3 regions of the Arthrobacter gyeryongensis genome follow, and region 3 is predicted to be linked to each of the others. Evidence: riboswitches for the same ligand, from Rfam matches in the RefSeq annotation. Region 3 holds a riboswitch; each other region holds the start of a gene.
The links. A riboswitch is a leader RNA that binds a small molecule or an ion and turns the genes downstream of it on or off. The one in region 3 is predicted to bind thiamine pyrophosphate.
Positions count from the first base shown of each region.

Region 1: linked by a shared signal. The riboswitch ahead of thiC (phosphomethylpyrimidine synthase ThiC) and the one ahead of ABEA18_RS06505 (ECF transporter S component) in region 3 are both predicted to bind thiamine pyrophosphate.
Region 2: linked by a shared signal. The riboswitch ahead of thiD (bifunctional hydroxymethylpyrimidine kinase/phosphomethylpyrimidine kinase) and the one ahead of ABEA18_RS06505 (ECF transporter S component) in region 3 are both predicted to bind thiamine pyrophosphate.

Region 1 is NZ_BAABKK010000017.1:111,126-116,293, reverse strand. Features, by position in the region: gene ABEA18_RS13865 (hypothetical protein) at 142-585, opposite strand; gene ABEA18_RS13860 (VOC family protein) at 656-1,534, opposite strand; gene ABEA18_RS13855 (amidohydrolase family protein) at 1,614-2,708, opposite strand; TPP riboswitch at 2,785-2,892, shown strand; gene thiC (phosphomethylpyrimidine synthase ThiC) at 2,888-4,693, shown strand; gene ABEA18_RS13845 (alpha/beta fold hydrolase) at 4,718-5,168, opposite strand, start outside.
Region 2 is NZ_BAABKK010000022.1:52,219-57,386, reverse strand. Features, by position in the region: gene rpmA (50S ribosomal protein L27) at 50-313, opposite strand; gene rplU (50S ribosomal protein L21) at 375-683, opposite strand; gene thiD (bifunctional hydroxymethylpyrimidine kinase/phosphomethylpyrimidine kinase) at 1,104-2,624, opposite strand; TPP riboswitch at 2,616-2,712, opposite strand; gene ABEA18_RS15440 (Rne/Rng family ribonuclease) at 2,861-5,168, opposite strand, start outside.
Region 3 is NZ_BAABKK010000009.1:127,055-132,222, reverse strand. Features, by position in the region: gene ABEA18_RS06535 (Na+/H+ antiporter subunit D) at 1-47, shown strand, start outside; gene ABEA18_RS06530 (Na+/H+ antiporter subunit E) at 44-610, shown strand; gene ABEA18_RS06525 (MrpF/PhaF family protein) at 607-885, shown strand; gene mnhG (monovalent cation/H(+) antiporter subunit G) at 875-1,345, shown strand; gene ABEA18_RS06515 (DUF4235 domain-containing protein) at 1,342-1,602, opposite strand; gene ABEA18_RS06510 (NUDIX hydrolase) at 1,654-2,400, opposite strand; TPP riboswitch at 2,616-2,751, shown strand; gene ABEA18_RS06505 (ECF transporter S component) at 2,826-3,455, shown strand; gene ABEA18_RS06500 (ABC transporter ATP-binding protein) at 3,455-5,071, shown strand; gene ABEA18_RS06495 (energy-coupling factor transporter transmembrane component T family protein) at 5,068-5,168, shown strand, end outside.

The DNA of each region.
Region 1 (5,168 bases), on a different contig from region 3:
TGGGGCGGGCCATACTTGAGGGTTCCAAGGACAAGATGCACACACGGAGAGAGGGGCCATGCGGATCGAGTACCTGTCCATTGTGCCAGATGGCGGACAGTATTTCGAACGCGCGGTCCGTGCGGCCCGTTTACTGCGGGGTTACTCGCCTGCGGACCAGACGTAAAGACCGGCCCGCTCGGCCTTTTCGACGTCGCTCGCGAGGGCCGCCAACTGCTGGACGTACAGACGGGACTGTTGGGCATCAAAGGGCATGTCCTCTTGGGCCGCCCAGCTTTCGGCGACGTCGTCGAGGACGTTTCCCTCCCCTTCGGTCTCGTAGCTGAGGAGTTCGGACAGGGCGCGCACCATGGCTTCGGGGACGCCCAGCAAGGCGTCGCTGGTGACGTCCACCAAAGAAAGCTCATAGTCGGCCCCGCCTGCATGCACGGCGGTCCCGGCGAGGTCGCCGAGCTGTTCTACTTCGAAATCGCTGATTCCCGGGATCCGTACTGCGGCGCCGGATACGTCGCTGCCCTTCTCCAGGGCAGCGGCCCTCTTGAGTGCTTCATCGTGGGTGGCAACAAAGATTTCAGCAAAGCCCATGGAAAGTACTCTCATTCGTTCGTGCCAACGGAGCTGCGGCGCGGCGGCCGAAATGCGCCACGTCGTCGGATCAAGCGTAGCGGACGGCGACCCGCAGCCGGTTGCGCCACGGGTCCTCGAAGCGCAACTCCTGGCCCGTGTGGTGGGACGCAATACCGGCAACCTTGAGGCGGTCGGCGAGCGCGCCGACGTCGTCTCCCGACGGAACCTCGATGACCACCTCGCCGAGACCGAGCGTGTCCTTGCGTGGACCTGCACCGCGGCTGTTCCAGACGTTCATGGCCATGTGGTGGTGGTAGCCGCCCGCGGAGACAAACAAGGCCTGCCCGTGCCACCCGGCGGTCTGTTCGAAGCCCAGAGTGTCGACGTAGAAATCATGGGCGGTCCGCACGTCGCCCACCTGGAGGTGGACATGCCCGACGCCGGCGCCGGCCCCGTGCTGGCCCGCCACCGCGGCTTCGCTCAGGTATTGCTGGAGGTAGCGCTGCGGCGGGAGCGGCAGGCTGTCCATGACGACCGAACTGCCGTTCCACTCCCAGCCTTCGCGGGGTTTGTCGTAGTAGAGCTCAATGCCGTTACCCTCAGGGTCGGTGAAGTAGAAGGCCTCGCTGACCAGGTGGTCCGCGCTGCCGACGAAAGCGTGGGGCTCGTATTGCGCGGCCGAGGCGACAGTTGCGGCGAGCGAGGATTGGTCTTCGAAGAGCAAAGCCGTATGGAAAAGTCCGGCCTCCCCGCGACCCGGAATCTGGAGCCCGGAGGCCGGCGCGAGGTGCACCAACGGCTTGCCGAGCCTGCCGAAGTAGAGCCCGCCATCCTGTTCGGCGACCACGTCCAGCCCCAGCGCCCGCTGGTAGTAGTCGCCCATGAGCTTCATGTCCCCCACCTTGAGCATGACAGTACCCATGGTGAGTTCGGCAGGAAGGAGATCCTGGCTGGATGCGATGGTCATGTGAAACTCCCGGCTTTTTGTGGCGCCGCCCTTCGGCTACCTCTTATCTATCTAAATTACTTGAAGCTTCAATTTATTCCTAATGCCCGGCGTTCCCTGAAATATGTCCCCTCAGCACGATGCATCGCGGATCCAGCACCACCTCAAGGGACGCGCGGGGATCGTTTGCGTAGAGCACGACGTCGGCACTGGCACCGTCGCTGATGCCGTCGGCACCCAGCCACTCGCGTGCGGACCAGCAGGCGGCATCGAGGGCGGCGGCCGCCGGAAGGCCCGCGCGATGCAATTCAAGGATTTCCTCGCCGATCCGGCCGTGCTTGATGACGCTGCCGGCGTCGGTTCCGGCGTACACACGCACTCCGGCGTCGAATGCCTCGGCTACGCGTTCATGCCTGCGCTCCCAAAGCCTGGTCATGTGGGCGGCGTAGCGCGGGAACTTCGCTTCCGCCTGCTTCGCGATGTCCGGAAAGGTCGCAATGTTGATGAGGGTGGGGACAATCGGCACATCCTGGTCCAGCAGCCGGGGAATATGGTGCGGCAAGAGGCCGGTGGCGTGCTCGATGCAGTCGATGCCGGCGTCGAGCATGGCGTCGATAGTCCCTTCAGCGAAGCAATGGGCAGTTACCCTGGCTCCCTCGTCGTGTGCCGCGGCGACGGCGTCCTTGACGATGGCGGCCGGAAAGGATGGGCCGAGATCGCCTGCCGAGCGGTCGATCCAGTCCCCGACGATCTTGACCCAGCCGTCTCCGGACCGCGCCTGCTTGCGCACGGCCTCCACGAGATCCTCGGGCTCGACTTCTTCGGCCAGTCCCGGGATGTACCGGCGTTGCCTCGCGATGTGCCTGCCCGCGCGGATAATCCTGGGCATGTCCCCCCGCTGCTGCAGCCAGCGCGTGTCGCTTGCGGATCCGGCGTCGCGGATCAAGAGCGTCCCGGCGTCCCGGTCCGCCGTCGCCTGCAGGCGCGCAGTCTCGTCGTCGACGGGCCCGCCCTTGCCCAAGCCAACGTGGCAGTGTGCGTCGACAAGGCCCGGCAGCACCCATCCGGCCAGGACGACGTCCGGTGCGTCAGCAGGCCGCAGAAAGGTCAACCGTCCGTCCACCGACCAGAGGCCGCGCCGTTCCTCCTCCGGCCCGGTGAGGACGGTGCCGCTGAATTCAATGATTTCCGCCATGATTCCACCCTAGTTCCCGCGCCGTCGCCGGCCCCGTCACATCTATCTCAGGAACTCTCGGCTGTGGTAGCTTCGTCTACGACCACACGGGGGCCCTTGCAAGGGCTGAGATCAGGCTGACGCAGCCTGCGACCGTTGAACCTGTCCGGGTAATGCCGGCGAAGGAAGTGAGTAATCCTTTGAGCACCAAAGAAGCACAGCTGAGCCCTATCCAAAACGGATCGGGCCAAGAAGTGACACAATCCCTCAAGTCGCATTCCCTCACGTTCCGCGAGGATGCCGAGACGGGAATCCGGGTTCCGGTGACTGAAATCGCCCTGGAGCCGTCCCCCAACGGCGAGGCCAACACGCCTTTCCAGGTGTACCGCACCGCAGGGCCCGGGAGTGATCCCGTGGTGGGCCTCGAGCCGTTCCGGAGCGAGTGGATCGAAGCCCGTGGCGATACCGAGGCCTACAGCGGCCGCGAACGGAACTTGCTCGACGACGGCAAGTCGGCCGTGCGCCGCGGCGCCGCCTCAGCAGAGTGGAAGGGCGCACAGCCGGTGCCCCGCCGCGCCGTCGACGGCAAGACCGTGACACAGATGCACTACGCCAAGCAGGGCATCGTGACGCCCGAAATGCAGTTCGTTGCACTTCGCGAAAACTGCGATGTGGAACTCGTCCGCAGCGAGGTCGCCGCCGGCCGGGCGATCATCCCCAACAACATCAACCACCCCGAATCCGAACCGATGATCATCGGCAAGGCGTTCCTCGTGAAGATCAATGCCAATATCGGCAACTCGGCTGTCACCAGTTCCATCGCCGAAGAAGTGGACAAGTTGCAGTGGGCAACGCAATGGGGCGCCGACACGGTGATGGACCTGTCCACGGGCGACGACATCCACACCACCCGCGAATGGATCATCCGCAACTCCCCCGTGCCGATCGGCACCGTGCCCATCTACCAGGCCCTCGAGAAGGTCAACGGCGAAGCCAACAAGCTCAATTGGGAGATCTTCCGCGACACCGTCATTGAACAGTGCGAGCAGGGCGTGGACTACATGACCATCCACGCTGGCGTGTTGCTGCGGTACGTGCCACTCACCGCGAACCGCGTGACGGGTATCGTTTCCCGTGGCGGCTCCATCATGGCCGGCTGGTGCCTGGCGCACCACGAGGAAAACTTCCTCTACACCCACTTCGACGAACTCTGCGAAATCTTCGCCAAGTACGACGTCGCGTTCTCGCTTGGTGACGGCTTGCGTCCGGGAGCGACGGCGGACGCCAACGACGCCGCGCAGTTCGCCGAGCTCGACACGCTCGCCGAGCTCACGAAGCGGGCGTGGAAGTACGACGTGCAGGTCATGGTGGAGGGCCCCGGGCACATCCCGTTCCACCTCGTCCGCGAGAACGTCGAGCGGCAGCAGGAGCTGTGCGACGGCGCACCGTTCTACACCCTCGGCCCGCTCGTGACCGACGTTGCTCCGGGCTACGACCACATCACCTCGGCTATCGGCGCCACGGAGATCGCGCGCTACGGAACCGCGATGCTCTGCTACGTCACCCCGAAGGAACACTTGGGCCTGCCAAACAAGGACGACGTCAAGACAGGCGTGATCACCTACAAAATCGCCGCCCACGCAGCTGACCTTGCGAAGGGACACCCCGGCGCCCACGAACGCGACGATGCCCTGTCCAAGGCCCGCTTCGAGTTCCGCTGGCGTGACCAGTTTGCGCTGTCGTTGGATCCGGTCACGGCCGAAGCGTTCCACGACGAGACTCTCCCGGCGGAACCGGCCAAGACGGCGCATTTCTGCTCCATGTGCGGACCGAAATTCTGCTCCATGCGCATCAGCCAGGACATACGCGATGAATACGGCTCAGCGGATTCCCAGGCGGCCATCGCGGAAATGTACAGCGGGATGCGCGAAAAGAGCGAGGAATTCCTGGCATCCGGCGGCAAGGTCTACTTGCCCGAGCTCGAGGTTCCCGCAGGAAAGCGTTGAGCGACGTCGGGAAGCCGGAACTGATCAGGAAGCTTGCACTGATCCGGCGCGGCTGACATCCGCGATGAAGGACCGGATCATCCGGTCTCCTTCAACTGAATCATGAGGCCGGTGTCCTCCAGCCGCAACGCGGTGGAGGGCACCGGTTTCCTGCAAGTAGCCGGCGATCTCTTCATAAAGGGGTTCCCAACCACCGGTCAGGACAAGCGTGGGAACGCCCGGCACGATGTGCAGGGGCGCTTCCCACGGCGGAGCCTGGAGCCGCAGGCGTCGCGCGGTACGCCGGGCCTCCGGGGTACTGAGAACGGCCGCCTCAGAGGAAAACGCCCTGCGGACGAATTCGCGTTGGTAATCGTCATCGCTGAGTTCGTGCCGGATCCGGAACAACGGCTCCATGAGTGCCCGGTAAGCCGCGGTGGCGGGTAACTCAGCCGTCAATGAAAGACAAGCCGGTTCCACCAGCACGAGGGACCGG
Region 2 (5,168 bases), on a different contig from region 3:
ACAGGTGGAGCGGGCCATACGGCCCGCTCCACCCGTTCAGAACGTGTTATTACTCTGCAGCTGCAGCAGCAACGATGTTCACTACGCGACGGCCGCGGCGAGTACCGAACTCAACCGCACCTGCCTGCAGGGCGAACAGGGTGTCGTCGCCACCGCGGCCGACACCGGCGCCCGGGTGGAAGTGGGTGCCGCGCTGGCGGACGATGATCTCGCCTGCGGAAACGACCTGGCCACCGAAGCGCTTTACGCCGAGGTACTGGGCGTTGGAGTCACGACCGTTGCGAGTGGAGCTCGCGCCTTTTTTATGTGCCATTTGAAATGCCTGCCTTTAAAATTCTGGGGAATCTGTTGAAAACCTGAACAGCAACCAGTGGTTACTTGATACCGGTGATCTTGATCTTGGTGAGTTCTTGACGGTGACCCTGGCGCTTCTTGTAGCCGGTCTTGTTCTTGAACTTCTGGATGACGATCTTCGGACCACGGAGGTCTTCGAGGATCTCAGCCGTAACCTTGACCTTGGCCAGATCCGCAGCAGCGGAGGTGACCTTGTCACCGTCCACCAGGAGCAGTGCGGGCAGCTCAAGGGTGCTGCCGGCTCCACCGGGGACGCGGTTCAGGGTTACGTAGTCTCCAACGGAAACCTTTTCTTGGCGGCCGCCTGCGCGGACAATCGCGTACACCACTTGGGCACTCACTTCTCTCGACGTTTATTACTAAATTTGCGTGCGGAACCCCGATCCGAAAACGGGCCTGGTTCACGCTGTGCCTCAACGCCGTGGACTCCGGTACGGAATCCATGAGTCATCCCTCGAATAGTTCCAAATGAAAGGTAAGTTCCAAATGAACGGTTTCTAGGGGCATAACCCAAGTGTTGGCGTAAGCACCGAAGATCTAGATTACGCTAGTTTCGCCTTCGGCTGCAAATGAGGCCAGGTCCGGAGGCTGCCACGTGATGGCTGCCACACACTGGCTATGTCGCCATCCGGTACCGTGCCCGTCCACCTTACCCTGCCGGCCGGGAAAAGCTCGGATCCTCACGCCGACACGCTGCAGCGCCCGCGGAAATAGGCCTGGCTACCGTGCCTCCGCCCCAGAAAACGGGCTCAGGCGTGCAATCTTGGAGCATCGAAGAACGCCGTTTCATAACGGCAGGATTGGGCAAACGCCTCCATCATAGCGGCGCGCTCCGTTGGCGACGCGGCCTGCGCGGCGGCATCCGTGATGTCGATCGCCGTGCGGGTGGCCGCTGCGAACGCCTCGTCTGCGTAAGTGCGCAGCCAGTCCGCGTAAGGGTGCTCGTCCGACGCTCCCGCCTGAACATAGCCAAGGTGGAGCTGCTGTCCCACTTCGGCGTACAACCAGTAGCAGGGAAGCACGGCAGCCAGCAGCACGGCATAGCTGCCCGATACCGAAGCCGCCAGCAAGTGGTCCACGTAGGCCTTGGTGACTGGGCCAAGCTCTCCGCTCACCTGGCGTCCGCTGAGCCAATTCCGGTGCAGCTCGGACTCGACCTCAAGGCACATCTGCGAGCCGCGGGCCCAGAACAGCTGTTCGGTTTCCCTCGGGGCGAGGGCGCTTGCCCGTGCCAGGACCCGGGAATAGCCGTTGAGATAGATGGCATCCTGCGACAGGTAATAGCTGAACTGCGCTTCGCTGAGGCCACCGGTTTGCAAGTGCTGGATGAAGTCCAGGCCATAAATGGCCGCAAGTTCCGCTTGGGCGGTGTCCCACATCCGGACGGCAAAGTCCCCCGGTTGAAGGTCCTGCTGGAGCGCGTGGAAATGATGGATCGGCCCGTTGCCCTTCCCGACTTCCAGCACCTCGGACCGGGTCAGCGCCTCCTGAAGCCAGGGCTTGACTACACGCAGGGCGGACTCCCAATCACCGAGCCGCGCCTTGGCCGTCGCCATCGCCGAGGATAGGGAGCATCCCGTGCCATGGCTGTTGCGGGTCTCCACGCGTTGACCGGCAAATTCCACCACGTCCTGGCTGAGGACTCCTTCGGTGTTGACCAGGGCGTCGGGGCAGGCCTCTCCCTGCAGATGGCCGCCCTTCACCAGGACGGTGTTTCCGCAGGCGGCAGCCAGGCGTTTGCCTTGCTCCAACGCCGATGCCCAGTCAATGGCAACAGGCTCGCCAAGCAGCATGGCCAATTCAGGAAGGTTGGGGGTCACCAAGTCAGCGAGGGGCAGGAGTTCCCGCAGCGCGGTTTCAGCGGACTCCGCCAGGAGCCGGTCGCCACTGGTCGCGATCATCACCGGATCCAGCACGACGACGGCGGGACGCGCCTCGCCGAGCCAGCGACGGACCTCGTGGATGACGGCCGCGTCCCCGAGCATGCCGATTTTGACAGCATCGACGGTGATGTCGTCGCTAATGGCATCCAATTGCTGGCGCAGGAATTCGACGGGAGGCACATGGACGGCAGTGACGCCCTGCGTGTTTTGTACCGTGAGCGCCGTAATCACGGCCATGCCATAGCCTCCGTTGGCCGCAATGCTCTTGAGGTCTGCCTGGATCCCGGCACCACCCGAAGGATCCGAGCCGGCAATGCTGAGGACCCTCGGGATAGCTCGCTGGATGGCCTTAAGCGGGTAGACGGCTGATTGCGCTGAAACAGTCATGCAAGACATCCCTTCGCCGGTGCTAACCGGACAGGTTCAACGGGTCTGGTCTCAGCCGGCTTGGTGCGCGGCACCCCGTGTCAGTCCCCTAGCTTAACCCGGATCACACCCCACCCGCTGAAATCGCCCTTTGCAACCGCGCTGAGCGGTGGTCCGGTGAATTGGCTGGCAACGCCGAAGCCCCGGTGGTTTCCACAAGAGCGGAAACGGCCGGGGCTTCGGACAGGGTACTGCGTCTAAAGTTCGGACTTGGGCACGCCGACCCCGAGGATGATCGGTTCCGCTGCCGCCGTCGACTTGGCTGGAGCAGCGTCCGCCGCCTTGGCCTCGTGCGCGGCCCCACCGGAGGCGGCCACGGCAACCTCGTGGTGCTCCACGTTGGTGGCGTTGGCGGCACCCTGGGCCCGGCTGGCGCTGCGGTTGCGGCGGCCTCGGCGTCCACGCGAACCCGCTTCCGGGGATTCTCCGCTTGCAACGGCGGCGGGGGTCCCTGCGGGCGCTTCCTCGGCCTCAGTTGCCGTCGTCGCGGTGTCCGGAGCTTCTCCGAGGCCTGCGAATGCTTGTGCCAACAGGTCCAGGCTCATGGCAGGTGCACCACTCGCTGGCTCCTCTTCGTGGTGGACGAAGGGCAACGCAACTTCCTCACCGCCGAATCGCAGCACAGGCTTCGAACGTTCCTCGCCACTCGAAGCAGCGGCAGGAGCCTGGACCGGGGCCGCGGGAGGCTGGGCCGGGGCCGCGGGGGCCTGGGCCGGGGTTGCTTCCGCTACGTGCCCGTCGGCGAGCAATTCCGCCGCGTGGTGGAGCTCGTCGTCGTGCAGGTGGGCTGCGTGGGCAGCAGCCGCGATGGTGGCAAGGGCTGCGCGCGTGGCTGCCTGGCGATTCGGATCAGTGGATTCCACGCTGTGGACCGGCACTGGAGGAGTGATCGGGAGCTCGGTGGTCCCCGGACCGGTGCCCCTGCCGCGGCGACGCTTGCGCTGCTCGGGGCGGACGGCCGGCTGTGACTCCGTGCGCGGGTGGTGGTGTTCAGCGGCCACCACGTTGGCCCGACGGTGCTCCACAGGCTCATCGTGCGTGACGATTCCGCGACCGGCGCACGTTTCGCACTGCTCGCCGAAGACCTCCAGCAGTCCGGTGCCCATGCGCTTGCGGGTCATCTGGACCAATCCAAGCGACGTCACCTCGGCTACCTGGTGCTTGGTACGGTCCCGGCCGAGGCACTCGACCAAGCGGCGCAGCACGAGATCGCGGTTGGATTCCAGGACCATGTCGATGAAGTCGATGACGATGATTCCGCCGATGTCGCGCAAGCGCAGCTGGCGGACCACTTCCTCGGCAGCCTCAAGGTTGTTCTTGGTGACGGTTTCCTCGAGGTTGCCACCGCTGCCGGTGAACTTCCCGGTGTTGACGTCAACAACCGTCATGGCCTCGGTGCGGTCGATCACGAGCGAACCACCGGAGGGCAGGAAGACCTTGCGCTCCAATGCCTTGTGGATCTGTTCGTCCACACGCCATGCCGAGAAAATGTCCTGATCCGAGGTCCACTTCTCGAGGCGTCCCACCAGGTCCGGCGCCACGTACGTGACGTAGGCCTCGATGGTGTCCCATGCTTCATCGCCGGAGACGATGAGCTTGGAGAAGTCCTCGTTGAAGACGTCGCGGACTACCTTGATGGTCAGGTCCGGTTCGCCGTACAGCAGTTCCGGCGCCAGGATCTTGGTGGACGTGGACTGGCTTTCGATGCCTTCCCACTGGGCCCGCAGGCGGTTGATGTCGTGTGTCAGCTCTTCCTCGGAAGCACCTTCGGCGGCGGTGCGGACAATGACGCCCGCGTTCTCCGGGAGGCGGTCCTTGAGGATCTTCTTCAGGCGGTTGCGCTCGACGTCGGGCAGCTTGCGGGAGATACCGGTCATTGACCCGCCCGGTACGTACACAAGGTAGCGGCCTGGGAGCGAAATCTGGCTCGTCAGGCGTGCGCCCTTGTGACCCACGGGGTCCTTGGTGACCTGGACCAATACGGAATCGCCTGATTTCAGGGCGTTTTCGATCCGGCGCGGCTTGCCTTCCAAAGTGACGGCATCCCAGTTGACTTCACCGGCGTACAGCACGGCGTTGCGGCCGCGTCCAATGTCGACGAACGCGGCTTCCATCGACGGCAACACGTTCTGGACCTTGCCCAGGTAGACGTTGCCGATCAGGGAATCCTGCTGTGTCTTGGACACGAAGTGCTCTGCGAGCACGCCGTCTTCCAGGACACCGATCTGGATCCTGTCGTCGCGCTGCCGAACGATCATCTGGCGGTCGACGGACTCACGGCGGGCCAGGAATTCGGCCTCGGTGATGACCTGGCGGCGGCGGCCGGTCTCGCGGGACTCGCGGCGGCGCTGCTTCTTGGCTTCAAGGCGAGTGGAGCCCTTGACGCTCGTGACTCGGTCGGAGCTGCTGGTGGACTCAACGTGTGCGCGCGGGGCACGGACACGGGTGACAGTGTTGGGGGGATCGTCGTCTCCGCCACCCGTCAGCTCCAGGTCCTGATCGCCA
Region 3 (5,168 bases):
CGAAGGTTCCTCAGATCGCTGCGCCGCTACAGGGAGGTGGCAAATGAGCCGCAAGCGGATTTCGTTCCGCACCGAGTTGCCCCTGCTGGTCTGGCTGGTGGTCGTCTGGGGTGCGCTTTGGCGGGACTTCAGCCCGGGCAACTTGGTGTTCGGCGCGCTGATCGCAGTGGTGGTAGCAAGGGTCTTCTACTTGCCTCCCGTGGAGCTCAGCGGGCGTTTCAACGTGTTGCGCGCCATTCCTTTCGCTGGGGTGTTCCTTGCCAAAGTGGTGGCCGCGAGCTTCCAAGTCATGTACCTGGCGGTATTCCGGGGGCCTTCGGTAACCAATGCCGTGGTCGCGGTTCCCCTGCGTAGCCATTCCGACCTCATGGTGACCGCCACAGGCCACGTGATTTCGCTGATTCCGGGTTCCTTGGTGGTGGAGGTGGATCGCTCAACGTCCACGCTCTATATCCACGGGCTCAATGTCCGCAACGATGTGGACACGGCCAAGCTGCGTAAGGAAGTCCAGGACACGGAGGCCTCGCTGATCCGGATCATGGGTACCCGAGCGGAAATGGACGCACTCCAGGCCGAAGGCTGGCCTGCAACGAGGGGAGTTGGCTCATGAAAGACATTGTGCTGATCGTCACGGCGGTGATTCTCAGCCTCGCGGCGGCAGGCGCCATCTACCGGATCGCCGTCGGGCCGTCCCTGCTGGACCGGGTGCTCGCCTCGGACGTGTTGCTCGCCATACTGGGCGCCGCGCTGGCCATCGACATGGCCGTCAACAGACACCTCAACAACCTCGTGCTGCTGGTCGCACTGACGCTGATCGGGTTCGTTGGCTCGGTGACGGTGGCCCGTTTCGTGGCCGACCGAAGGGGACAGGTCAATGACTCCTAATGCCACTGGAGTTGACGCAGTGATCGATGCGGTCACCGCAGTGCTGCTGATTGTTGGTGTGCTGATGTCATTGGGCGCGGCAATCGGCCTGTTGCGGTTCCCGGACCTCATGAGCCGCATGCACGCGGCCACCAAGCCGCAAGTGTTGGGGCTGTTCCTTGTCTTGGCGGCCATCGGGTTGCAGATGCGCGAATGGTGGGTGTGGCCGATCCTGGCGGTGGCCTGGATCTTCCAGCTGCTGACCGTGCCCGTATCCGCACACATGGTGGGCCGCGCGGGCTACCGGACCAAGCACCTCCACCGCGAGTTGCTGAGCATAGACGAACTTGAGGCCGTGGTGCTGCGGGCTGCCGGTCAACGGGCAGCGGAGAAAGCCCAGGAAACGGGCCCGGCAATGCCCCACGCCGGGAACGGCGGGAGCTCAGCCGCGAACGGCCGGGACGGCGGGCCGTCAGCCTAGACGATGTCCTGCGTCTTCGAGAAACGCGAGATGGCGCGCTGGGTACTGCGGCTTGCGAAAACCTGGATGACTGCGCTGACGGTCGCCGAAATCAGCGCGAAGGTCAGTGCCGAGCGCAGGCTTGCCTCCATGTCATCGTGACCCTTGGGAGGCTTCTTGCCGGTGGACTTTTCCCACAACGCATTGACGATCTTGGTGCCGACAAAGCCTGCGCCGATGCTGACGCCAGTGCCGAGCAGCTTGATGAGGAGGTTCATTCCGGGACTCCTTGCGGGAGGAAACAGGACCGTCCCCAGCCTAACCCCACTTCAGGGCAGTTCCGGAGCAACGGTTGGGGACTGGCGCCTCAGCCGGAAGAACTCCTCCAAAGCTCCAGGCTTTGGACGGACGGGCACGATGTCGCGGTCCTCGGCCAGTATCGCTTCCACTGTGCCGAGGGCGACGAGCTCATCGAGCAGCGCCAACGTGGGCGGCATGAGCTTGAGGGTTCCGGCGGCTTCGGCATCCAGGATCCCGCGGACCGGCATCCACAAGGACGATGACGCTTCCGTTGTTTGGTGCCTTGGCTCGGCACCGGAAAGCGGGCAGGCAAGGTAGAAGTATGTGTCGAAGCGCTTGGGCTGGTCTGCCGGGGTGACCCAGTTGGCCCACGGGCGGAGGGTGGCGGCGTCGAGCTTCAGCCCGGCTTCTTCGAACACCTCGCGCTGCGCGGCCGCCAGCACCCGGCCGGCGTTGAACCGGGCCGAAGCGGGCTCGACGGCGATGCTGCTCCGGTGCCATGCGGCGGCGTGCTGCTCGACGACGTCGTCCTCGAAGTCCCAGCCGGAGCTGTCCGCCTGGTCCACTCGCCCTCCGGGGAAGACGACCATGCCCGCGGCGAAATCCATCGTGGTCACCCGGTGCTGGACGAACACCTCCAGGCCGCGCCCGGTATCCGCCGGAACCTCCGGGTCTGACTCAACCGTGTGAACGGGGGCCTCGCGGACCAGGATCACGCTCGCGGCGAGCCTAGGTTCGGCCACCGTGGTGCTGTTCGCTTCGCTAATGCCTGCCAAGACCGCTCCTTTGCCCGCTCTGCTGCGTCACATTCTGCTGGATCATTCTCCCAGTTTCTGCGCCCGCCCGCGCCAATCCGGGCCGGCTAGGGCTCGCCCGGCGAATGATCCAGCAGAATCCGTCGGTACGCGTGTTTGTGACCGTTCCGCATAGGCCGGCACAGCGCCCGCAACCCCGCCAAGGTGTAAACTGAACCACGCCCAAAAGGGTGGATTGATAACGACAGGGGAGCGCCGCCGTCGGGCTCGCAGCAATGCGGCACGAGGACGGGCGCTGAGAGTGCGGACAGCCGCAGACCCTCGAACCTGATCCGGCTAGTACCGGCGCAAGGGAGTCGAGTTCTCATAGTGTCCGGACCGGCGCGGCGGAAGCCGCTCGCAGGCAACCGGGAACACTTTCCCCTCCTGTTCCTCAGGAGGACAAAATGACTGGTATTTCTGCAAGGCCGGGCCTCACCAAGCCTGGTTACAACTGGCGCGTCGTGGACATCGTCGTGGCAGCGCTGATCTCGATCGCCGGCGGCGTGATCTTCTGGGCGTGGGACCAGATGGCTCTGGTTGCTACGCCTATGTCCGCCGGCTACCCGCCGCTGAGCGGCCTGATCGCCGGTGGTTGGATGATTCCGGCAGTGCTGGGCATGCTCATCGTCCGCAAGCCCGGTGCGGCAATTTTCTGCGAGACAGTGGCCGCCACCAGTGAGCTCATCATGGGTTCGCAGTACGGCACCACGGTCCTGATCTCGGGCCTGCTTCAGGGTCTCGGCGCGGAACTCATCTTCCTGGCCTTCATGTACAAGAAGTTCAACCTGCCGGTGTCCCTGCTGGCCGGTGCCGGCGCTGGCCTGTTCTGCGGTTTGAACGACTCCTTCCTGCCGTGGGGCTGGAACATCGCCTACGAACCGGTCGACAAGCTCGCGTACATCGTGTTCTGCACGATCTCCGGTGCCGTCATTGCCGGTGCCTTGTCCTGGATCGCGACCCGCGGCCTGGCCAAGACCGGTGTCCTGAGCGCGTTCGCGTCCCGCAAGGCCGCCTCGGAGCCCGTCTTTTCCTGATGCCCAGTCCTGATTCCGGCACACCTGCTGTGGTGCGACCCGCCGCCATTTCCGCGCAAGGCTGGGGCTGGCGGCACGCTGGCCGCACCACGCAGGCCATTCACGCCCTCGACCTGGACATCCGTCCAGGGGAGCGTGTGCTCCTGCTCGGCCCCTCGGGCGCGGGCAAGTCGACGCTCCTGCATGCCTTGGCAGGCGTGTTGGGCGAGGAAGGTGACGACGCCGACGAGACGGGCTCGCTGCTGGTGGACGGCGTTTCGCCGAAGGCCCAGCGGGGCCGTGCCGGACTCATGCAACAGGACCCCGAAACCCAGGTGGTGCTTTCCCGGCTGGGCGACGACGTCGCGTTCGGCGCCGAGAACCTTTGCGTGCCGCGGGAAGAGATCTGGAAGCGGGTCCATGAAGCGCTCGACGACGTCGGGCTGCTGCGTAGTGCCGGTGGCAGTGCGAGCGGCAACTTCGCGCTCGACCACCCGACGTCGGCCCTCTCGGGTGGGCAGAAGCAACGCCTTGCACTGGCCGGCATCCTGGCGATGCGGCCCGGCTTGATCCTCCTGGACGAGCCGACCGCCAACCTTGACCCGGCCGGCGTGTTGGAAGTGCGCGATGCCGTGGGCCGCTGCCTGGACAAGACCGGCGCTACCTTGGTGGTGGTGGAACACCGGGTATCGGTCTGGAAAGACCTCGTGGACCGGATCGTGGTGCTGCAGCCGGGCAGCTCCTCCTCCAAGGGAGGGTCGACGCCAGCGGTGCTCCTGGACGGCGATCCGGACACCGTTCTGGCGCAAGCGAGGGACATGCTCACTGCTGCGGGCGTCTGGGTGCCCGGTTACGTGCCGTCCACCCGGCCACGTTCGGGAACAGGCTCTGGCTCGGGGGCCGGCCCCGAGAGCGCTGGAGAGCTGCTGCTCGGCACGCAGGAGCTCGCGGTGTCCCGCGAACGGCCACGGCGCCGCGGGTTCAAGACCATCCCGCCCCTTCCTGTGCAGTCCGGACTCGACGCCGAAGTGCTCGCCGGGCAGGCCCTGACCATCACCGGTCCCAACGGCGCCGGAAAATCGACCTTCGCGTTGACCCTCGCGGGCTTGTTGGCGCCGGTGTCCGGCACGGTGACTGCAGCCGTCGGGCTTAGCGACGGCGCCGGTAATGACCCGTTCAAGTGGAAGGCCCAGCAGCTGATCTCCCGGATAGGGACCGTGTTCCAGGAGCCCGAGCACCAGTTCGTCACCGGCCGCGTGCTCGACGAGCTCATGTTCGGCCCTAAGCACCTTGGCCATGGCGAGGACCGGGTGGACGAGTTGCTGGAGCGGCTGCGCTTGGGGCATCTCGTCGACGCCAACCCGTACACGCTCTCCGGGGGCGAAAAGCGCCGGCTGTCCGTGGCGACGGTGCTCGCCGCGCACCCCCGGGTCCTGGTGCTGGACGAACCCACCTTCGGCCAGGATGCGAACACTTGGGCCGAGCTTGCGTCCTTCCTGTCCGAACTGCTCGACGCCGGCACCTCCGTGGTTTCCGTGACCCATGACCAGGAGTTCAGCTCCGTCCTGGGCGGCACCGAGATGCGGCTCGAGCCTGCGTTCCAAGGCGGGGCCCGGCAGGAAGCGGGTGCGGCATGAGGGAAACCCTGACACTCCGAGGCAACAATGCACTCCTGACACGCGCGAATCCGCTGGCCAAGTTCGTGTCGGTCTTCCTGATCACCCTGGTGTTGGC